3 regions of the Kitasatospora sp. NPDC048545 genome follow, and region 3 is predicted to be linked to each of the others. Evidence: riboswitches for the same ligand, from Rfam matches in the RefSeq annotation. Region 3 holds a riboswitch; each other region holds the start of a gene.

Region 1 (7,041 bases), on a different contig from region 3:
CGTCGAGCAGGGTGCGCAGGTAGAAGGCGCGGGCCCGATTGTGCGGGATCCGCAGGCCGCGGGCGGCGTCCCGGGCCTGGGCGCACGCCCGGGCGGAGACGGTCAGTCCCTCGCCGAGGTCGAGGCCGTCGGCGGGGGCCGACTGGTGGGCGGCGAGGGCGCGGCGGAGGACTCCGGCCATCCAGGGGCCGCCCTTGGCGACGGCCGCGGCGGGGGCGTCGCTGCCGGTGGCGGTGATGCCGGGGAGGAGTTCGCCGACGGTGCGCAGCACCACCTCGGCCTCGCCGAGGGCGGGCAGCACCTCGTCGATGTACCGCAGGAAGCCCGGGTTGGGACCGATCACCAGGACGCCGCGGCGCTCCAGCGCGGCGCGGTGGGTGAACAGCAGGTAGGCGGCGCGGTGCAGGGCGGTGAGGGTCTTGCCGGTGCCGGGCCCGCCCTGGACGACGAGCGCGCCGCGCAGCGGGGAGCGGATCACCCGGTCCTGCTCGGTCTGGATGGTGGCGACGGCGCTGCCCATCCGGCCGGTGCGTTCGCGGCCGAGGGCGGCGAGCAGGGCGGCCTCGCCGACGAGCCCGCGCCGGCCGGAGTCGTCCGGTCCGGCGAGGTCGAGCGCCTCGTCGTCCAGGCCGGTGAGGGTGCGGCCGCGGGTGTGCAGGTGGCGGCGGCGGACGACGGGGCCCGGGTCGGCGGGGGTGGCGGTGTAGAAGGGGCGGGCGGCGGGGGCGCGCCAGTCGAGCAGCAGGGGTTCGTACGCCTCGTCGGTCAGGCCGGTGCGGCCGATGTAGTGGACGGTGCCGTCGCGCTCGTCGAGGCGGCCGAAGCAGAGGCCGCGTTCGACGGCGTCGAGCCGGGCGGCGTGGCGGGCGGCTTCGCGGGCGCGCACCGCGCGTTCCAGCCGGGCCTGGTGGGTGCCGCCGGGCCCGGCGCCGTCGTGGGCGCCGTCGGCGGTGCGGTGAGCCCGTTCGCGGACGGTGTCCAGCCGGGCGTAGAGGGTGGTGAGTCGGGCCTGCTCGGTGTGCAGGGCCTCGGCGAGGGCGTCGCCGGAGTGCCCCGCGGTCGCTGGAAGTTCGTTCATCGATGTGGTATCCTTGCGGTGAGAAGGTTGTGGCAGTCCTTCTAGTGGGCGCTCAATCGACCGAGCCTACCCCATCCGCCGACGTTCGGCGTGACCTCGGCTGTTACTCTTGCGAAGCGTGAGCGCGAAGCCCCAGATCCCCAATGTCCTGGCCTCCCGGTACGCCTCGGCGACCCTGGCCCAGCTGTGGTCCCCCGAGCACAAGGTGGTCCTTGAGCGCCACCTGTGGCTCGCCGTCCTGAAGGCCCAGCAGGACCTCGGCGTCGAGGTGCCGGCCACCGCCGTCGCCGACTACGAGCGGGTGATCGACCAGGTCGACCTCGGCTCGATCGCCGCCCGTGAGCGGGTCACCCGCCACGACGTGAAGGCCCGTATCGAGGAGTTCAGCGAGCTCGCCGGCCACGAGCAGATCCACAAGGGGATGACCTCCCGCGATCTGACCGAGAACGTCGAGCAGCTGCAGATCCGCCAGTCGCTGGAGCACGTGCGCGACCGCACCGTGGCCGTCCTGGTCCGCCTGGCCAAGCTGTCCGCCCAGCACTCCGAGCTGGTCATGGCCGGCCGTTCGCACAACGTGGCCGCGCAGGCCACCACCCTGGGCAAGCGCTTCGCGTCGATCACCGACGAGCTGCTGGTCGCCTTCCGCCGCCTGGAGGAGCTGATCGCCCGCTACCCGCTGCGCGGGATCAAGGGCCCGGTCGGCACCGCCCAGGACATGCTGGACCTGCTCGGCGGCGACACCGAGAAGCTGGCCGAGCTGGAGCGCCGGGTCGCCGGGCACCTCGGCTTCGAGAACGTGCTGACCAGCGTCGGCCAGGTCTACCCGCGCTCGCTGGACTTCGAGGTGCTCACCGCCCTCGTCCAGCTCGCCGCCGCGCCGTCCAGCCTGGCCAAGACCATCCGCCTGATGGCCGGCCACGAGCTGGTCACGGAGGGCTTCAAGGAGGGCCAGGTCGGCTCCTCCGCGATGCCGCACAAGATGAACACCCGCTCCTGCGAGCGCGTCAACGGCCTGGCCGTCATCCTGCGCGGCTACGCCTCGATGACCGGCGAGCTGGCCGGCGACCAGTGGAACGAGGGCGACGTCTCCTGCTCGGTGGTGCGCCGGGTCGCGCTGCCGGACGCCTTCTTCGCCTTCGACGGCCTGCTGGAGACCTTCCTGACCGTCCTCGACGAGTTCGGCGCCTTCCCCGCCGTGATCGAGGCCGAGCTGGACCGCTACCTGCCGTTCCTCGCCACCACCAAGGTGCTGATGGGCGCGGTGCGCGCGGGTGTCGGCCGGGAGACCGGGCACGAGGTCATCAAGGAGCACGCCGTCGCCTCCGCGCTGGCGATGCGCGCGGGCGCCCGGGAGAACGAGCTGCTGGACCGCCTGGCCGCCGACGAGCGGATCCCGCTCGACCGGGCCGCGCTGGACGCGCTGCTGGCCGACAAGCTCTCCTTCACCGGTGCGGCCGGCGCCCAGGTCGCCGAGGTGGTCCGCCGGGTGGAGGCCGTCGCGGCCGCCTACCCCGAGGCCGCCAAGTACGCGCCGGGCGACATCCTCTGAGGTGCCGCATCCGTTGACGCACCGATGATGTGACGCAGCGTCAGCTCTCGGGCGAGGGCCCTGCCGCCGGACCGGTGGCAGGGCCCTCGTGCGTGCGGACGTGGCCCGGGTCGAGCGGCGGAGTGGTGCCGCAGTTCCACTCGCAGTCCGGCTCGGCCACCGGGTGGTCCTCGGGGTCGAGCACGTTGCCGCGGACGGTGGCGAAGGCGATCAGCCCGCCGCCGGCCAGCAGGCCCGCGCAGATCAGCATCGCGGTGTGGAAGGCGGCGTCGACCTCGGCCGGCACCCGGTAGGCGTCGCCGCTCAGTCCGGCCAGCGCCGGTAGCGCGGCCACCGCGAGCAGACCGGCCGCCCGGGCGGCGGCGTTGTTGACCCCGCTCGCGATGCCCGCGTGCCGGACCTCGACGGCGGCCAGCACGGTGGCCGTCAGCGGTGCGACCAGCAGGGTCATCCCGCAGCCCATCACCGTGACGGCGGGCAGCACGTCCGCCCAGTAGGAGGAGTCGGCGCCGATCCGCAGCATCAGCAGCACGCCGGCGGCGCACAGCAGCGGGCCGACGGTGAGCGGGATCCGCGGGCCGATCCGCTTCCCCAGGCGCCCGGCGCGCGCCGACAGCGCCAGCATCAGCACGGTGATCGGCACCAGCGCGAAGCCGGAGGCCAGCGGGGAGAACCCGGCGACGATCTGCAGCTGCACCACCAGCAGGAAGAAGACGCCGCTGAACGCCGCGTACACGCAGAGGGTGACCAGGTTCACGGCGGTGAACAGCCGGGAGGAGAACAGTCCGAGCGGCAGCATCGGCTCGGGCGTGCGGCGTTCGACGACCACGAAGGCGGCGCCGAGCACCACGCCGAGCACGCCGCTGATCCAGACCGCGGCGGACACGCCCTCGCCGGCGGCGGTCAGGGCGTAGGTGATCGCGCCGAGGGCGAGCGCGGCGAGGACCGCGCCGAGCGCGTCGAAGCGGCCGGAGGCGCTCTCGTCCCGGCTCTCCGGCACGGACCGGGTGGAGACCGCGATCACGGCCGCCGCGAGCGGCAGGTTCAGCAGGAAGATCCAGCGCCAGCCGGGGCCGTCCACCAGCCAGCCGCCGAGGAAGGGGCCGACCGCGGCCGACACCCCGCCGAGGCCGGACCACAGGCCGACCGCCGTCGATCGGTCGTCGGGGTGGAAGACCGCCTGGAGCATGGCGAGCGAGCCGGGGGTGAGCAGCGCCCCGCCGATGCCCTGGACGGCGCGGGCGGCGATCAGTACCTGGATGTTCGGTGCGACGGCGCAGGCCGCGGAGGCGGCGGCGAACCAGACCACGCCGATCAGGAAGACCCGGCGCCTGCCGTACCGGTCGCCGAGCGCGCCGCCGAGCAGGATCAGGCCCGCCAGGGTGAGCAGATAGGAGTTCAGCGTCCATTGCAGGGACGCCAGGGAGGCGCCGAGGTCGGCGCCGATCCGGGGCAGGGCGACGTTCACCACGGTGCCGTCGAGCATCGCCATGCTGGAGCCGAGCACCGTCGCCAGTAGTACCCAGCGACCCTGCGCGGTGCCCAGGCGCAGGGTGCCGGCCTCGGAGGTGGCCACGGCCTGATCCTGCGCCCCGTGGGGCGTACGTGACAAGGCTCACCGGTGGCGTGTCGGCGGCGGGGGCGCTGTGTGAGCGGTCGGCTGCGCGGTGTGGCCGACTTCGGCGCAGGGTCGCGGATCAGTGGCTCGGGGTGAATGGATGGTGTACGCACCGTACTGGGGATCATCCGGAGGGTCACCGGACCCAGGGGGGATCGTTGCGGCTTCAAGAGATCGACATTGCTTCACCCGAACGGATGGGTTTTAGTTCAGCGACCGCCCGGCCAGTCCGGACGGATCCGCCGGGTGGAACGCCGAGTCCTGCCGCTGCCCGGCGGTTCGATCTGAACTCTGTACGGCAGGAGCGGGGGACCCACAGGTAAGTCGCCGGACCGGAGTTCGCGCCTCAGGGCGCGGGCGTCCAGGGCCGGCTCGGGGTGAAGCCGCGCATGCGGCCGGGCAACTCCAGCCCGAACCCGACAGCTCACCTCGCAGGCGTCGGAGAGGAAACTTCCATGCCTGCTCAGGCTCGTCGTATCGTCCTGCCCCGCGCCGCCCGCATCGGCATCGCCACCGCCGTCACCGGTGTCTCCTTCGCCCTCCCGCTCGTCACCGCGATGAGCGCCCAGGCCCACACCGCCCCCGCTGCCCCGGCCGCGCCCGCCGCCGTCGCGCCTGTCGCCGCCGCCAAGCCGGTCGAGAAGGCCGCTCCGGCTGCTCCGGCCGCCGCGGCCGCCACGTCCGAGAGCTACCGCGTCGTCAGTGGTGACACCCTGTCCAAGATTGCCGACGTCAAGAACGTCGAGGGTGGCTGGCACGCGCTGTACGAGCAGAACCGCTCGGTCGTCGGCGCCAACCCGAACCTGATCTTCCCGGGTCAGCAGCTCACCCTCGCCGGCCACGCCGCCGCGCCGGCCGCCGCGCCGTCCGCGGACGCTGCCCCGGCCAAGCCGGCCGCCCCGGTTGCCCCCGTGAAGCCGCAGACCCAGGTCACGGTCAAGACCGAGGCCGCCAAGCCCGCCGCCCCGGTGCAGACCCAGGTTCAGACCGCCGCTCCGGCCACGGCCGTGACCGCCGCTCCGGTCGCCGCCACCTCCGGCTTCGTCGCGCCGCTGGCCAACCCGGTGCTGGGCGAGGCCTACGGTGTGGCCGGCTCGATGTGGGCCTCCGGCCACCACACCGGCCAGGACTTCGTCGCCTCCACCGGTACCCCGCTGCGCGCCGTCGCCAACGGCGTCGTGGTCAAGGCCGGCAACGGCGGCGCCTACGGCAACGAGGTCGAGATCAAGCTCGCCGACGGCCACTACGCCCAGTACGCGCACCTCTCGGTGATCGGCGTGAAGATCGGTCAGACCGTCACCGTCGGCCAGCAGATCGGCCTCTCCGGCGCCACCGGCAACGTGACCGGCCCGCACCTGCACTTCGAGATCCGCACCGGCTCGGAGTACGGCTCGGACATCAACCCGGTCACCTACCTGCGCGCGCACGGCGTCGCGCTCTGACCCTCCGGGGATCAGGTCCAGGGTTTCAGGAACCACCACTGCTGCGGAGCGAATCGGTCCTCCGGGATGGTCATGTCGGGTGACCGCTCGACCGGATGATCGCCGTGCAGTGGACATGGGCGCGGGACACGCCCAGGCCGGCCCGGCTCGCGGGATTCACCTCCCTCGCGAGCCGGGCCGGCCGCTGCCGTTTCCGGGGCGCTGCCGTTTCCGGGGCGCGACGTTCCGGGTGCGTGACCTTCCGGGAGGCGGGGCGGCAGGGGCGCGGGGCGGTTCGATGCGGGGCGGGCCGTTGTCGAGGCCGGCGGCGTCGGCGGTTTCGTTGCGCGGGTGGTGAGTCGGCCGGGGATCGCGGGTGGGCGACGGGTCTGCCGAACGCGCTGGAACAGGTGGGGAGTTCGGTGCTCCGGCGGCCGGGCTCGGGCGGTTCCGCGTCGTCGGGTGAGGGCCGTTGGGCGAGGGTCGTCGGGTGAGGGGCGGCGGGCCGGCTTCGTCTGGCGAGCGGTCGCGGGGTGTCCGGTCAGCCGCGGTGGGCCGGCAGGCCGTACTGGGCGGCGGCCAGCAGGTCGTGCATCCGGTGGCCGAAGTCCTCGGTGTCGCGGGCCGGTTCGGGGAAGACCAGGCGGACGTCGCGGTGGCCGTCGGGGTGGTCCAGGCGCAGCACCAGGCCGTGGCGGTCCAGGGCGAGCGGGCGGACGTCCGGGTTCCGGGCGAGTAGCGCGGGGTCGAGGAGGCGGGTGAGGACCTCGATCGCGTCGGCGTGGTCGTCCGCGAAGTGGGTGAGCATCGCGGCCTCGTGGCGGGCCATCGGGTCGGGGCCGGCGAGGGAGAGGTCGGCGGCGGTGACCGCTCCGGTGCCGTACGGGGTGGCGAGGACGGCGTGGGCGACGTCCACGCGCAGGTGGACGCTGAGGCCGTCGTCGGCGAGGTGCGCCAGTCGCAGCCGGCCGGCCAGGGTGAGCCGGCCGCGGACGCGGTCCCGGACGGCGACGGGGGAGACGTCGGTGACGTCGAGGACGACGGCGAGGCCGTCGGTGGCGTGGGCGGCGGCCACGGTGAGCGGGGCGTCCAGCGGGGCGCGCATCCGCAGGCGGGAGCCGTGGGCGGAGACCGGAGTGTCGAGGTCGTGGTGTTCGCCCAGGGCGCGGACGGCGAGCGAGGAGGTCGTGCTGAGCAGGCTCTGGATCCGTTCGGCGGTGGTGGGCTCGGGGACCTCGGTGTCGCCGGTGGGCTGGCTCATGGACGGACCTCCAGATAGTTAGGTGAGCCTAACCTAATGTTCGCGGTTGGGGTTCGGCAAGCAGGCGCCGGGACGTGCCGAAGGGCCCGGACGGGCGGTCCGGGCCCTTCGGCA
Region 2 (7,041 bases), on a different contig from region 3:
GACCTCTCGCTCGACTCGATGCGCCCGGTCGACGCCCCCACCACCTGGGTGCTGTCCAACCACGACGTCACCCGGCACGCCACCCGCTTCGCCAACGAGCCCGGCCTCGGCACCCAGATCCGCACGGCCGGCGACCGCGAGCTCGGCCTGCGCCGCGCCCGCGCCGCCACCCTGCTGATGCTCGCGCTGCCCGGCTCCGCGTACGTCTACCAGGGCGAGGAACTCGGCCTGCCCGACGTCACCGACCTGCCCGACGAGGTGCGCCAGGACCCGTCGTTCTTCCGCCAGGCCGGGCAGGACGGGTACCGCGACGGCTGCCGCGTCCCGATCCCGTGGTCCGGCACCGAGGCCCCGTACGGTTTCGGACCGGCGGCCGGCGGGCCGTCCTGGCTGCCGCAGCCGGCCTCCTGGGCGGAGCTGAGCGTCGAGGCGCAGACCGGCGACCCGACGTCCACCCTGGAGCTCTACCGCAGCGCGCTGGCCGTCCGCCGGGCGCAGGCCGACCTCGGCGCCGGCACCGGGGTCGAGTGGCTGGACGGCCCCGAGGGCACCCTCGCCTTCCGCCGCGGCTCCTTCGTCTGCACCGTGAACACCACCGGCGAGCCGGTGCGGATCGCGGCCCCGGGCACGCTGCTGCTCGCCTCGACCGACCTCGTGGTGGACGGCGGCGAGACGGTACTCGCTCCGGACAGCACCGGCTGGTGGGCGGTCTGACGTGGTTGCAATAGGCTCTGGGACCGTGACTACGGCGCGACTCTCAGACATCGCGGCACAGGCGGGGGTCAGCGAAGCCACCGTCTCCCGCGTGCTCAACGGCAAGGCGAACGTCTCCGCCACCACCCGGCAGACCGTGCTGGCGGCGCTCGACGTGCTCGGGTACGAGCGGCCGACCCGGCTGCGCCAGCGCAGCGCCGGACTGATCGGGCTGATCACACCGGAGTTGAGCAACCCGATCTTTCCCGCGTTGGCGCAGGTGATCGAGCAGACGCTCAGCCGGCACGGCTACACGCCGGTGCTGTGCACCCAGACCCCGGGCGGATCCACCGAGGACGAACTGGTGGAGATGCTGGTCGACCGGGGGGTGGCGGGCATCGTCTTCGTCTCAGGGCTGCACGCCGACAGCACGGCCGACCACGACCGCTACGCGCGGCTGGCCGGGCGCGGGGTGCCGTTCGTGCTGATCAACGGCTTCAGCGAGAAGATCGACGCGCCGTTCATCTCGCCGGACGACCGGGCCGCGATGTGGATGGCCGTCCAGCACCTCGCCGAACTCGGCCACGAGCGGATCGGGCTGGCCGTCGGGCAGCGCCGGTACGTGCCCGTGCTGCGCAAGATAGAAGGCTTCACGGCGGCGATGCGGGAGGTGTTCGGGCGCACTCAGGAAGAGGCCGAGGAGCTCGTCCACCACACGTTGTTCAGCGTGGAGGGCGGGCACGCGGCGGCCGGAGCGCTGCTCGACAAGGGCTGTACGGCGATCGTGTGCGGGAGCGACATGATGGCGCTCGGGGCGATCCGGGCGGTGCGCCGGCGCGGACTGTCGGTGCCGCAGGACGTGTCGGTGGTCGGCTTCGACGACTCGCCGCTGATCGCCTTCACCGAGCCGCCGCTGACCACGATCCGCCAGCCGGTCGAGGCGATGGCCACGGCGGCGGTGGACGCGCTGCTGGAGGAGGTCGGCGGGAACGCCGTCCAGCGCGGCGAGTTCATGTTCCAGCCGGAACTGGTGATGCGCGGATCCACGGGGGCCTGCGCACGCTGAGCGCCGGTCGCAGGGCCGACGGAAGGGCCCCGGAGAGCCAGTCGCTCCCCGGGGCCCTTCGGCGTGCGCCCGGTCAGCCTTGCCGGGCGGTGGGGCGGTCGGAGGTGGGGCGGTGGCCGTCGGCCGCGTCGCCGGTACGGGTCTCGGTGCGGCGGCTGCGGGCCGGGCAGTCGCGCAGGACCAGTTCGACGACGTCCTGCGGGTTCCCGGCGCCGGAGAGCATCGTCGCGTCGATCGCGCGGTTCGCGTCGAGTGTGAGGGTGGCACGGGCCATGTGACTTCTCCTCGGGTGCGGAGCGGCAGCACGCCCGTCGGGGCGGGGTTTCACCACGGGGATACGCCGGAACCCCCGGGGAGAGGGACCAGACTCTCTCCGGGGGTGGCGGGTGGTCGGCGTTCGGGCGGACCGCCGAGAGGTGACAGATGACAGCTGACAGATGTTGAAATCTGTCAGCTGTCATCTGTTACACGTCAACTGTTACGTGTCGGCTGTCGGCTGGTACCCGTCGGCCGTCAGCCGGTTCGTCGTGCTCAGACCCGGCCGGCGAAGTCCGGGGCCCAGTTGGCGATGGTCTGCTCGCGCACGCCCGAACTCGGGTTGGCGGCCTCGACGTACTTGCCGCCGCCGACGTAGATCGCGACGTGGTAGACGCCCGAGTCCTGGCCGTTGTTGGACCAGAACAGGAGGTCGCCCGGCTGCAGGCTGTCCAGCGAGACGTGGGTGCTGGCGGCGGCCTGGTCGGCGGCGACGCGCGGGACGGAGACGCCGGCGGCGCGCAGCGCGGCCTGGGTCAGGCCGGAGCAGTCCCAGCCGCCGTTGCCGGTGCCGCCGTAGACGTAGGCCTGGCCGACCTTGGACTCGGCGAAAGAGACCGCGGCGGCCATGCTGCCGGTGGCGGCCGGGGCCGGGGCCGGGGCCGGGGCCGCGGCCTGGGTCTGGGTCTGGGCGGCCGGCTTGGCGTTCACGGAACCGCCGTTCGTGGACTGGCCGGACTTCTGCGAGCGGTTGAACCAGGTGAAGTCCGAGCCGGACTTGTCGGTGGAGGCCGACTTCGGGCCCTGGGCGTGGTCGCCGAAGGACAGGTGCTGGCCCGGGTAGATGCTGTCCGGACCGTCGGTCAGGGTGCCGCGGTTGAGCTCGTACAGCCGCTGCCAGCCGCCCTGGACGTGGTTCTTGTCGGCGATCGAGGACAGCCAGTCGCCCGCGACCACGGTGTAGTCGCCGTCCTGGGCCCACTGCTGGTGCTTCTGGGTCCAGTTGCCGGTGGCGGAGTCGGTGGTGGCGTTGGCGTCGTCCTGGGCGGGAGCGGCGGGCTTGGCGGCGGGGGCCTGGGCAGGCTTGGCAGCCGGGGCCGCGGCGGCCGGGGCGGCCGGCTTGGCGGCGGCCGAGGTGTCGACGGCAGCCGGGGCGCCGCCCTTGGTCAGGCCGGCCTGGACCGAGCACACCGGCCAGGCGCCGGGGCCCTGCGAGGCGAGGACCTTCTCGGCGACGGCGATCTGCTGGTCCTTGGTGGCCAGGTTGGCCTGCGAGGCGTACGAGGTGCCACCGAAGGCGGCCCAGGTGCTGGAGGTGAACTGCAGGCCGCCGTAGAAGCCGTTGCCGGTGTTGATGGCCCAGTTGCCGCCGCTCTCGCACTGGGCGACCTTGTCCCAGGTGGCGACGGAGGCGGCGGAGGCGGTGCCGGAGACGAGGCACGGGACGGTGAGGCCGACGCCCGCGACGCCGATGGCGGCGATCACGCGGCGGGTGCGGCTGGACAGGCGGGTGCCGTTGGTGGGCAGCATGAAGACGTGGTCCTCTCCCACGCCTGCGAGGTGAGCTGTCGGATTCGGGCTGGAGTTGCCCGGCCGCGCTTGGCGCGGCTTCACCCCTAGCCCTGAACCGTTCCGGGAACGGTCCGGGGCGACTTACCTGTGGGTCCCCCGCTCCTGCCGTGGTGCGTTTTCGCGCTGCCAGGACATCCGACGGCAGGACTCGGCGTCGCGGATGAACTGGGTCCGTGTGGTCACGAACGGGGAGCACGTTAAGCAGACTTAAGTTCAAACTGCAAACAGCTGTGACGCCCATCACGGTTTAGTGGGAACTGCCAAAATGGCGCGTATCCATGATCGTAAATGATCGTTTTTCGGCAATCGCGTTGCGGATATCCACAACTGGCTCGGTTTCAGGAATCGCGTGACGGTGCGTCGAGGTGCGCGGTGGCGCATCGGTCGAGTCGGGGGAGTGGCCGGAGTTCGAGCGCTGATGAGTGTGCTCCCCTTTTCCTTGCAAATGACGCAAGAACGGACAATCTCCATCATTGCCGCGTAGCTCCGTTAACCCCCGAAGGTTCCTGTGGCCACTGAAACTCCCGTAACCTCCACAATCGTCACAACCCCCACAAATCTCCTGTGGGGGCGCGAGGGTACGGCGAAGGGCCCGGAACGAAATCCGTTCCGGGCCCCGTGTGCGCGCCGGCGGGCGCGCGGTGTCGCTTACTGTCCGGCAGGCCCCTCGGCGGCCGCGTGGGCCCGTCGGGTGCCCTCTGCGGCCCCCTCGGCCTCGGCGGCGGCAGCCGCCTCCGCCTCGGCCCGCGCCAGCTCCTCCGGGGAGGGCGCGGGCAGCGCGGCCAGGTAGGTGGAGGCGATCAGCTGGCCGACGGTCGGGTACGCGCCCAGCGGCGCCGCCGACGGGCAGCCGGTCTCCTCGGCCGCGGTGGCGAGCAGCTCGGAGTCGGCCTCCGGCCCGATCACCAGCGGGGCCAGCGCCGGGCGCTGCGCGCCGGTCTCCCTGAGGTGGTTGACGGCCGCGGCCACCGAGCCGGGCACGTCGAGCGCGGCGGCCACGACCGGGATGGCCAGCCGGGCGGCCAGCAGCACGCCGGTGATGCCGGCCGCGGCGGCGGCGTCCTCGCCGCCGACGGTGGTCAGGACCACGCCGTCGGCGGCGGTCGCGATGGCGAACAGACGGGCTCGGTCGGCGCGCGCCAGTCCGGCCTCGGACAGTCGCACGTGCACGGCCTCGGCCAGGAGCGGGTGCGGGCCCAGTGCGTCGGTGACGGGCGCGCCGTACTCGGCAGCGAGTGCGTGGAGTTCGGGCAGGAAACCGTGCGGTCCGGGCACCAGCGGCACCAGGACGGGCATCGGCAGCCCGGCCTCGGCGGCCGTGGCCAGGAGTTCGGCGACGGTGCGCTCCTCGCCGCCCTCACCCTCGGCGGACTCGCCGGGGAGGTATCCGGCCGTGGCCTGGACGCCGTTCTGCTCGCTGCGGACGATCGAGAGCAGTTCCTCGACGACCGAGCGGGACTCGGGCCCGGCGGTCGCGGGTACGGCGAGCACCAGGGCCGGGGCGCCGGAGGGAATCTCGGGGCGCTCGGGACGACGGTGGCGCCCCCGCGCACGGGAGCCTGGAGTGCGGACGGGCAGTGGCGCGCCCGGGATGGCTGCGGTGCTCATGCCGGAGATCGTAGGACATCGGCCCGTCCGGCCTGCAGTCGGCTGCCGTACGGGTTTCGCGCAGCGGCGGTGCGGACCCGGTGTCCTCGGTGGGCCGGTCCGGGCGGTTTGCCCGCAATCCGGACATTCTTCGCCCAACCCCCGTGCGGGCGCGGGCCATTGCCTTGACGTACGCCGCGAGGCGCTGCGTTGCACCCGCGGTGCGTGAGATGTCTCACAGCCCGGAGGTCGCCTGACGGAGGGTCACGGCGGCGCGACTCCCGGCATTCGAAGATCAACATTCAGGGGGGATTCGCTCACGGCCGGTTATCGCGACCCCGACGATTCAGTCGGCTATGTCCGTTTACGTACCGTCAGGAGAAGGCCCCGTGAAGAGTTCGGGGCCGCCGGTGAAAGGCCTCGTGCACCTGCAATGTCCCGTGCTGATGCACGTGCACTGCAGCTATCATCGCGTCAAGTGAGGCGTTGTGCCGGACCGGTACGGGGCCGGTCCGTTCGTTCGGCGGTGCCGGGGGCGCCGCGCTGGACAACAACTCCGGAGCTCTTCGGGAGACTTCTATGCACGACTCGCAGGACACTCACGGCTCGCACGACACCTACAACGGGATGGCCGCGGCCGATCTCCGGGGAGTGGTCTGGCAGAAGAGCCGGCACAGCAACTCCCAGGGCAACTGCGTCGAGTTCGCGGCCCTGCCGGGCGGCGACGTGGCGATGCGCAACTCGCGCTTCCCGGACGGTCCGGCGCTCATCTACACCCGGGCCGAGATCGCCGCCCTGCTGCTGGGGGCCAAGGACGGGGAGTTCGACCACCTGGCGGTCTGACCAGCCGTCCTGTTTCACCATCGGGGGGCCGTCGTGGGTGCCGACACCACGACGGCCTTTGTCTTTTCCGCAGCCGTTTCCGCCACCGTTTTCGGAGCCGCCCCGAACGGGGCCGTTTCCGCCACCTTTTCCGGAACTGCCGTAATCGGGGCCGTTGCTTCCGGAGCCGCCGTAATCGGGGCCGCTGCTTCCGGAACTGCCGTAATCGGGGCCGTTGCTTTCGGGACCGCCGTAATCGGGGCCGTTGCTTCCGGTGCTGCCACAGCGGGGGGCGCGGTGGACACCGCCGCCCTCGGGGCCGCCGGCCGGGATCGACCACCGGCGGGGCCTGGTGCAAGCACCCGGGGCGTGGTCCTCCCGGGGTTTCCCTCGACCTGCCGCTGAGTGGTCCGTCCGACCCGCTGTCGGGTCTGACGTCCGGTCCGTCACCGGTCCTGCCGTCCGCGGCGCTGCCACCGCCGGGGCCGTCGTCCTGGCCGTTGCCGGGCACGCCGTTCGGCGTGCCACCGGAGCGGGTGCCGGTTGTGCCCTCCGACCAGGCACCGGGCGGGCCGTACGCCGCCCGGCGCTAGGCCGAGCGCCGGTGCCGTCCACCGATGTCGACCGGTCCGCCGAGCGCCTCCAGCGCCGGGCGTCCGCCGATCTCCGGGTGTCCGTCGAGCGGGCCGACCGCCGGCTCCGCCTCGAACATCGCCCAGACGACCTTGCCGCTGCCCAGCGGGTGCCAGCCCCAGGAGCGGCTGAAGGACTCCACCAGGTGCAGTCCGCGGCCGGATTCGGCGACGAAGTCCGCCTCCCGGGCCACCGGGCCGATGCTGCTCGGGTCGCTCACCGCGCAGACCACCTGGGGTGCGCGGTGCACCAGGCTTATTCGGATCGGCAGCCGACCGTCCGGGGTCGGCTGTGTGGGAAAGTCATACTCGCCCTGGGCGCCGCCCGACGGGTCGGGCCGTGCGCCGATCGCATGCCGGAGCGCGTTGGTCACTAGTTCCGAGGCCACCAGCGCGACGTCGTCGAACAGCTCC
Region 3 (7,041 bases):
GACCAGCTCGTGCAGCGTCTCATGCTGCCGCTGCGCCTCCTGGCCCATGGTCCGGGCCCGGGCCAGGTACCCCGCCGGGTCGGAGGACAGCATCAGCTGGGCGGCCTGGGCCATCCCTCCGCCGCGGTACTGCGCCCCGGCCACGGTCGCCAGACTGCCGCGCAGCTCGTTGAGCTGGTCCTGGGCGACGGCGATCTCGCCCTGGAGGATCGTGGTCTCGCCCTGGAGGCGCCGTTGGGCCTCCAGGGCCGCGTTGTACTTCTCGGACGCCTGCTCGGCCTCCTCGTAGAGCTGCTCGACCTGCGCCTTGACCTCCTTGCGGTCGGTCGGGTCCGGGCTGCCGGGAGCGGCCTGGGCGCTGCCTCCGGTCGCGACGCCGAGCGCGGTGGTGGCGGCCGCCGTCAGCACCAGTGCGCGGGCGAGCAGTTGGGAACGGCGGTGCACGGGCATGGCGGCAACGGCTCCAATCCGGCGGCTCGGCCCCGCCGCCGCCCCACTGCGGGCGGCCGTCGAGCGGGAGTCCGGTGGCAGACGTTAGCGAGTCCGGGCAAGCGAGTCCAAACCCCTCCGGACCCGAATATTTGACTCCTAATCGGACATCAGCCCGAGCAGCCGGAAAAGCCGCAGGCCCGGCCTTCCGTGATGGAAGACCGGGCCCGGAGGCGCCGAGCGGGGATCAGACCCGCACGATGCCGCTCAGCGGCATGTTGGTGACGGCCTCGTAGCGGACCGACGCACCCGGCTTGGGAGCGTGCAGCACCTGGCCGTTGCCGGCGTAGATGCCGACGTGGTGGGCGTCCCCGAAGAAGATCAGGAGGTCGCCGGGCTGGGCCTGGGACAGGTCGGTGCCGATCCGGGTGCCGGCGTGCGCCTGCTCCTGCGAGGTGCGCGGCAGCGAGACGCCGACCTGGTTGAACGCCCAGACCATCAGGCCGGAGCAGTCGAAGGAGCCCGGGCCGGTGGCGCCCCACACGTACGGGCTGCCGACCTTGGAGGCCGCGGCGGAGAGCGCGGCGGCACCGCGCGAGCTGCCGGGGGCCGGGAGCGCGCCGGCCGGCGTGGACGAGGGCGCCGACAGGTTGGTGCGGCTGTTGTCGCGCGAGGCGCGGTCGGCGGCCTGCTGCTGGGCCTTCGCGGCGTCGGCCTGGGCCTTGGCGTCGGCGGCGGCCTTCTCCTCGGCCGCGCGCAGCGCCTGGCGCTCCTGCTCGGTCAGGGTGTTGAGCAGGTCCTGGGCGGCCTTCAGCTTGTTCTGGACCTCGTCCTTGGAGGCCTTCAGCTGCTGGGTGGTCGACTCCAGCTCGGCGAGCTTGCCCTGGGCCTCGGCGCGGTCCTGGTCGAGCTTGCGCTGCTGCTCCTGGAGCTGCTTCAGCTGGTTCTTCTGGGTGTCACCGGCCTGGTTCAGCGTGCCGGCCTGGGTGAGGAAGTTGTCCGGGCTGGACGAGAACATCAGCTGGACGGTCGGGGATATGCCGCCGTTGCGGTACTGCTCCCCGGCGATCTGGGCCAGGCCGCCCTGCAGGTCGGTCACCTGCTCCTGCTGGCGGGCCACCTGGTCCTGAAGACCGGAGACCTGCTTCTCCAGCGTCTGCTGCTTCTCCTGGGCGGCGTTGTACTGCTCGGTCGCCACCTCGGCCTGCACGTTGAGCTGGTCGACCTGCTCCTTGACCTGGTCCTTGGTCGGCTGCGGGTCGGCGTGCGCGCCGGACTGCGCGGAGAGGGCGACGGCTGCGGCAGCGACACCGGTCAGGATCGAGACGCGGGCGCGGCCTGCTGGCTTGGGACGACGATGGGACGCCACGAAGGCGGGCTCCTTCTTCCTACGTCCGCCTACCGGGTGAGCTGACGGGTTCGGGCCGGAAGCATGCCCTACGACGCCTCACGGCCGTTCCACCGGCCGACCTGGCGCCGATTCACCCCGGAGGAACGTGGTTCCCCGGCTCCGCTGCGCAGCGCCCCCGCTTGCTGGGCTCCCCTGTCGGGCAGTCGCTTCGACCTGCCCCGCTGCCTCGCGAACTCGACGGTGACCACCGCTGCCACCCTGGCTGGGTGATCGACACTGCGGTGCTCTGGGGCATGACCCTAGTAACTGAACCGTGATCGGTTCAAATCCTTGTCAGAAAAAAGACGGAAGATTACCCAAGTTCCTTTGTGAAAATGACCGATGGTGACCATTGCCGTACGCAAGGCTGATCAGGTCTCACCCGTTGGTCGCAAAACGCTCGAAAACCTGAACACCACCCCCGACGGGGGTGGTGCGGATCACAGGGGCCGGTCGAACCTCTCCGGCGTGTCGGGCCGTCAGACCCGGCGGATCGTGTTGATCGGCATCGCGTCGGCCTTCATCACCTTCACCACGTCACCGGTGTGCGGCGCGTGGACCACCATGCCGTTGCCGATGTACATCCCGACGTGGTGCATGTCGCCGCCGTAGATGACCAGGTCGCCGGGCTGCGCCGCGGCCAGCCCGGGCACCGCGGTGCCGTAGTGGCCCTGCTCCTGCGAGGTGCGCGGCAGCGAGACGCCCGCCTGACCGTACGCCCAGAGCATCAGCCCGGAGCAGTCGAAGGTGCTCGGCCCGGTGGCGCCCCAGACGTACGGGGAACCCTGCTTGCTCATCGCCTTGGCCACGGCCACGGCCGCGTAGCCGCTGGCCGGCGGCAGGTTGCTCAGGTCGACCCGGTCGCTGCCGCGCGAGGCCCGGTCGTCCTGCGCCTGCTGGGCCTTCAGCGCGGCGCGGTCGGCGGCGCTGAGCGAGTTCAGCAGGTCCTGGGCGGCCTGCAGCTTGGTGTTGACGTCCGCCTTGGCCTGGTTCAGGTCCTTGGTGGTGGTGTCGAGGGAGGCCAGCACGGCGGCGGCCTCGGACTTCTCCTGGTCCAGCCGGCGCTGCTGGTCCAGCAGCCCCTTGAGCGCCTCGGCCTGGCTGGCGCTGGCCTGCTGGACGGTGGAGGCCTTCTGGAGGTAGCCGGACGGGTCGGAGGAGAGCATCAGCTGGACGGAGGGGTCGATGCCGTTGGTGCGGTACTGCTCGCCCGCGACCTCGGCCAGCCCGCCCTGCAGCTGGGTCATCTGCTCCTGGCCGCGGGCCACCTGGTCCTGCAGCTGGTCGGCCTGCTTGCGCAGCTGGTCGGACCGCTCCTTGGCGCCGTTGAACTTCTCCGCCGCCTGCTCCTGCTCCTCCTGGAGCTGGTCGATCTGCGCCTTGACGTCCGTCTTGTTCGGCTGCGGCGCGGCGTGCGCGGCCACCTGGGCCGAGAGGGCGACCGCGGTCGCAGCGGCAGCGGTGAGCACGGAGACCCGCGCGCGGCTCGGCTGCTTGGGACGGCGGTGGGAGGCCAAGAGACCGGCTCCTTCTTCCAACGGACTCACCCGATTGGATGAGATTCCGGAAAATAGGTTTGACGCCAGACCCTAGTGCGGATCTACCGGTTTTGCCACTCCCCCGAAGGCGTGAACTCCGTTTCCCACACCGACTTCACCGGACCCGCACACCACCGCGAAACCGGCGCTGAGCAGGCGTCATCCCGCCCGGCCCGGTTCAGGGCCGGGCCAGCCGGTTCAGCAGCAGCACCGACGCCACCGGGCGCGCGCCCGCCTTCCGCACGCCCTCCGCGACCTCCCGGTCGGCGGACACCACCACCACCGGACGGCCCTGCGGCTCCGCCCGCACCAGGCGGCGGATCAGCTCGTCCGCGGTCTCCCCGGTCCGGCTGAACCGCACCCGGACCCCGCGCGGCGGCGCCATCATCACCGGGACGTCCAGGTCCTGCCCGTCGAACACGCAGGTGACCTCCGCCTGCGTGCGCTGCGCCAGCATCGCCAGCCCGCCCAACAGCCGGATCCGCTGCTGCTCCAGCGGCAGCGTCGGATAGCCGGTCTTGGTCACGTTGTAGCCGTCCACCACCAGGTGCACCTGCGGGATCGCCAACAGCTGGTCCAGCAGCGCCGGGTCGTCCTCGGCCAGCCCCCGCCGGGCCACGTCGTGCGGGGAGGCCGCCCCCGGCACCACCGCCTCCACCAGGTCCGCCGGGCGGATCTGGGAGACCGGCAGCGCCAGCTCCCGCTGCAGCCCCTGGGCCGACTGCAACATCGTGTCCAGCAGCAGCCGCAGCCTCATGTCCTCGACACTGCGCCCCTCGCGGGCGGACCGGCGGCCCTGCTCGGCGGCGGTCTCCAGCTCGGAGACCCGGTGCTTGAGCCGCCGCGCCTCGGTCTCGGCGGCGCTGCGCTCGGCCGCGCCCTGGGCCTTCAGGGCCTCCAGCTCCCCGGCCACCCGGCGCGTCTCCGCCTGCGCCCGGCGGGTGTCGCTCTCCAGCGACCGCACCTTCTTGCGCAGCGACTCGGCCTCCCGCCGGACGCCCTCGGACTCCGCGCGCTGACGCTCCAGGTCCGCCCGCGCGGCGGCCCGCACCTCGGCCAGCTCCGCCTGCAGCTTCTCCACCAGCCGGGACGCCTCGGCGGCCGCGTCCTCGGCGCCGGCCCGCTCGGCCTCCTCGCCGACCTCGGCGACCAGCCGGCTCCAGCCCGCCGAACGCACCAGGTAGGCGGCGGCCGCGACGTCCATCGGATCGGCGGCGCCCGGGACGCTGCCCGACTCCAGCGCCCGCACCAGGTCCGGCTGCCCCAGCCGCAGCCGTTCCGCTATCCGCACCCGGAAGGCCGGCTCCGCCTCCAGCGCGGCCGCCAGCGCCGTGGCCGCGTACTTGGCCCGCCGCGCCGGGGTGAACTTCACGTACTGACGCAGGCTCTGCGGGAGCTCACCCGGCGGCAGGCCGCCCAGCGCGTCCGAGGCCAGCCCGACCACGCGACGGCGCACCCCCTCGGGCAGCGGCCGGTCCAGCTTCTCGACGGCGCGCTCCGTGGCGGGGCCGGAGAACCCGGGGAGTTCCGAGGGGGTCGGGGAGCCGGCCGCGTCGGAGGCACCGGACGAGGCGCCCTCCGCCGCGAAGCCCTCCGCACCGCCGTGCCCGGACCCGCCGACCCCTGGCTCGCCGGCTGCGGGCACGGCGCTCTCCGCCGGTCCCGTCCCGGCGTCCGGCGTCTGCGCAGCGGGCCGAAGCCCCTGCGCTTCGCCGGGCTCCTTCGCTGCGTCCACCACGTCCTCGGCTCCGATCCTGTTTCCGGCTGGGTACGGCCGCGACTGCCCCCTGTCGTCACGCTCCGTGTGTCTTGTCTGTATTGTCCCGTGCGGCGGACGGGCGCGCCGCGCACCGCCCGCCGCACCGCGGTGATCAGCCCTGCTCGGTCGGGGCCTCCGCGCCCTCGGCACCCGGACGGGCCACCAGCTCGACCTGGTCCACGGCGTTGCACCAGCGGCAGCGCACCGACTCGACGGTCTCGCTCAGCACCTCGGTCTCCTCGACCTTGGAGTCGCCGGCGAGGTCGAAGTGCAGGAACTCCGTCACCCGCGCGGTGCGGGTCACGTCGAAGCGGGTGAGGTTGCCGCACAGGGTGCAGCGCCAGCGCGTCTCGGCGGTCAGGGCGGGGACGGTCATCGGGGGTCCTCTCGGGTGGTCCCTGCGTGGGCTAGGCGCTCCCCCCGGAGCCCCGGCGTCGGCGGCGGGAGGCGGGAATGCCCGCGCCAAGCCTATTGCCTGGGGCAACCATCGCGACCACCGGTCAGCGGAATAGCGGGGCTAGTCCACCTGCCGTAAACCGCCGTGTCACCAGCGGCGCCCGGAGGGATGCTTGGCCGCATGGCGCTCGCGGCCCCCGACCACACCGCCGAGCGGGGAGACCGGCCGGAGGCGGCCGCCCCGGCGGTCACCTACGCCCTGATCGCGGTCAACACCCTGGTCTTCCTCCTCGGTCCGGCCGCCGGGCTGAATCCGCTGTACGGCACCGGCCAGACCCGGGTCTGCGCGGAGCAGCGGTACGAGCAGCGCTGGGGCGCCGTCCCGGCCGAACTCCTGACCGGACGATCGCTGACCACCGAACAGCTCGCCGAGGCCCCCGACCCGGTCCCCGGCTGCCCGGCCGCTCCGACGCCGGGCAAGCACCCGGCGCTGTCCGCCCTCACCGGCCTCTTCCTGCACGCCGGCTGGCTGCACCTGCTCGGCAACCTGCTCTTCCTCCACGTCTTCGGCCCCACCGTCGAACGGCGGCTGGGCCGCGCCCGGTACGCCGTCTTCTACCTGGCCGTCGGCAGCCTGGCCGCGTACGGCTTCGCGCTCGCCGAGGCGCACTCGCCGGATTCCACCCGGGTCCTCATCGGCGCCTCCGGCGCGATCTCCGGCGTCCTGGGCGCCTACCTGCGCTTCCACCCGCGCGCCCGGGTGACGACCCTCGTCCCGCTGCTGTTCTTCCTGCCGCTGCGCTTTCCGGCCTGGCTGGTGCTCGGCCTCTGGTTCGCCCTGCAGTGGTGGTCGGTGCACGCGGCGGGCCCGGGGGTGGCCTACCTGGTCCACGTGATCGGCTTCTCGGCCGGGTTCCTCTACGCCTGCACCGTGGTCCGCCACCCCCCGAGACGACCCGGCTGACGCCCGATACGCTGGCGGCACCCCACAAAGGAGCCGGAACAGTGATCACCGCCATCGTCCTGATCAAGACCAGTGTCGACCGCATCCCGGAGATCGCCGAGGCCATCGCCTCCATCGAGGGCGTCAGCGAGGTCTACTCGGTGACCGGTGGGTACGACCTGGTCGCGATGGTCCGGGTGCGCCGTCACGACGACCTGGCCGAGGTCATCCCGGGCCGGCTCAACAAGGTCCCGGGCGTGGCCCACACCGAGACCCAGATCGCCTTCCGCACCTACTCCCAGCACGACCTGGAAGCGGCCTTCGCCCTCGGCCTGGACGAGTAGCGGGGCCTCCGGCTCAGCCCTCTCGGCGGCCGCGGTCGACCTGCACCGTCGCGACGCAACGCCCGCCCTCGTTGCGGTAGTTCCACGCCGCGCCCTCCGTGACCAGCTCGCGGACGGCGGTCAGGAAGCGGTCGACGTGCTCGTCCGGAGTCCCGGCTCCGAAGCTGACCCGGATCGCGTTCAGGCTGCGCTCGCCCGGCAGCGAGGGCTCCGGCGCACCACACTCGGAGACCGGACCGGGC

Evidence for each region. Region 3 has a riboswitch for cyclic di-AMP ahead of AB0D10_RS30360 (NlpC/P60 family protein). Riboswitches for the same ligand answer to the same signal wherever they lie in the genome.
Region 1: linked by a shared signal. The riboswitch ahead of AB0D10_RS20265 (LysM peptidoglycan-binding domain-containing M23 family metallopeptidase) and the one ahead of AB0D10_RS30360 (NlpC/P60 family protein) in region 3 are both predicted to bind cyclic di-AMP.
Region 2: linked by a shared signal. The riboswitch ahead of AB0D10_RS02195 (transglycosylase family protein) and the one ahead of AB0D10_RS30360 (NlpC/P60 family protein) in region 3 are both predicted to bind cyclic di-AMP.

Annotation. Positions count from the first base shown of each region.
Region 1 is NZ_JBEZIQ010000020.1:35,806-42,846, forward strand. Features, by position in the region: gene AB0D10_RS20250 (ATP-binding domain-containing protein) at 1-1,078, opposite strand, end outside; gene purB (adenylosuccinate lyase) at 1,197-2,627, shown strand; gene AB0D10_RS20260 (MFS transporter) at 2,668-4,203, opposite strand; cyclic di-AMP (ydaO/yuaA leader) riboswitch at 4,561-4,698, shown strand; gene AB0D10_RS20265 (LysM peptidoglycan-binding domain-containing M23 family metallopeptidase) at 4,701-5,687, shown strand; gene AB0D10_RS20270 (DUF2470 domain-containing protein) at 6,208-6,927, opposite strand.
Region 2 is NZ_JBEZIQ010000002.1:13,146-20,186, reverse strand. Features, by position in the region: gene AB0D10_RS02210 (glycoside hydrolase family 13 protein) at 1-714, shown strand, start outside; gene AB0D10_RS02205 (LacI family DNA-binding transcriptional regulator) at 740-1,759, shown strand; gene AB0D10_RS02200 (DUF2191 domain-containing protein) at 1,833-2,033, opposite strand; gene AB0D10_RS02195 (transglycosylase family protein) at 2,291-3,565, opposite strand; cyclic di-AMP (ydaO/yuaA leader) riboswitch at 3,552-3,709, opposite strand; gene AB0D10_RS02190 (hypothetical protein) at 4,235-5,194, opposite strand; gene AB0D10_RS02185 (DUF397 domain-containing protein) at 5,753-6,016, shown strand; gene AB0D10_RS02180 (ATP-binding protein) at 6,585-7,041, opposite strand, start outside.
Region 3 is NZ_JBEZIQ010000038.1:53,084-60,124, reverse strand. Features, by position in the region: gene AB0D10_RS30365 (NlpC/P60 family protein) at 1-450, opposite strand, end outside; gene AB0D10_RS30360 (NlpC/P60 family protein) at 677-1,798, opposite strand; cyclic di-AMP (ydaO/yuaA leader) riboswitch at 1,809-1,962, opposite strand; gene AB0D10_RS30355 (NlpC/P60 family protein) at 2,299-3,336, opposite strand; gene AB0D10_RS30350 (NYN domain-containing protein) at 3,536-4,837, opposite strand; gene AB0D10_RS30345 (hypothetical protein) at 5,229-5,492, opposite strand; gene AB0D10_RS30340 (rhomboid family intramembrane serine protease) at 5,694-6,476, shown strand; gene AB0D10_RS30335 (Lrp/AsnC ligand binding domain-containing protein) at 6,518-6,799, shown strand; gene AB0D10_RS30330 (aminotransferase class V-fold PLP-dependent enzyme) at 6,813-7,041, opposite strand, start outside.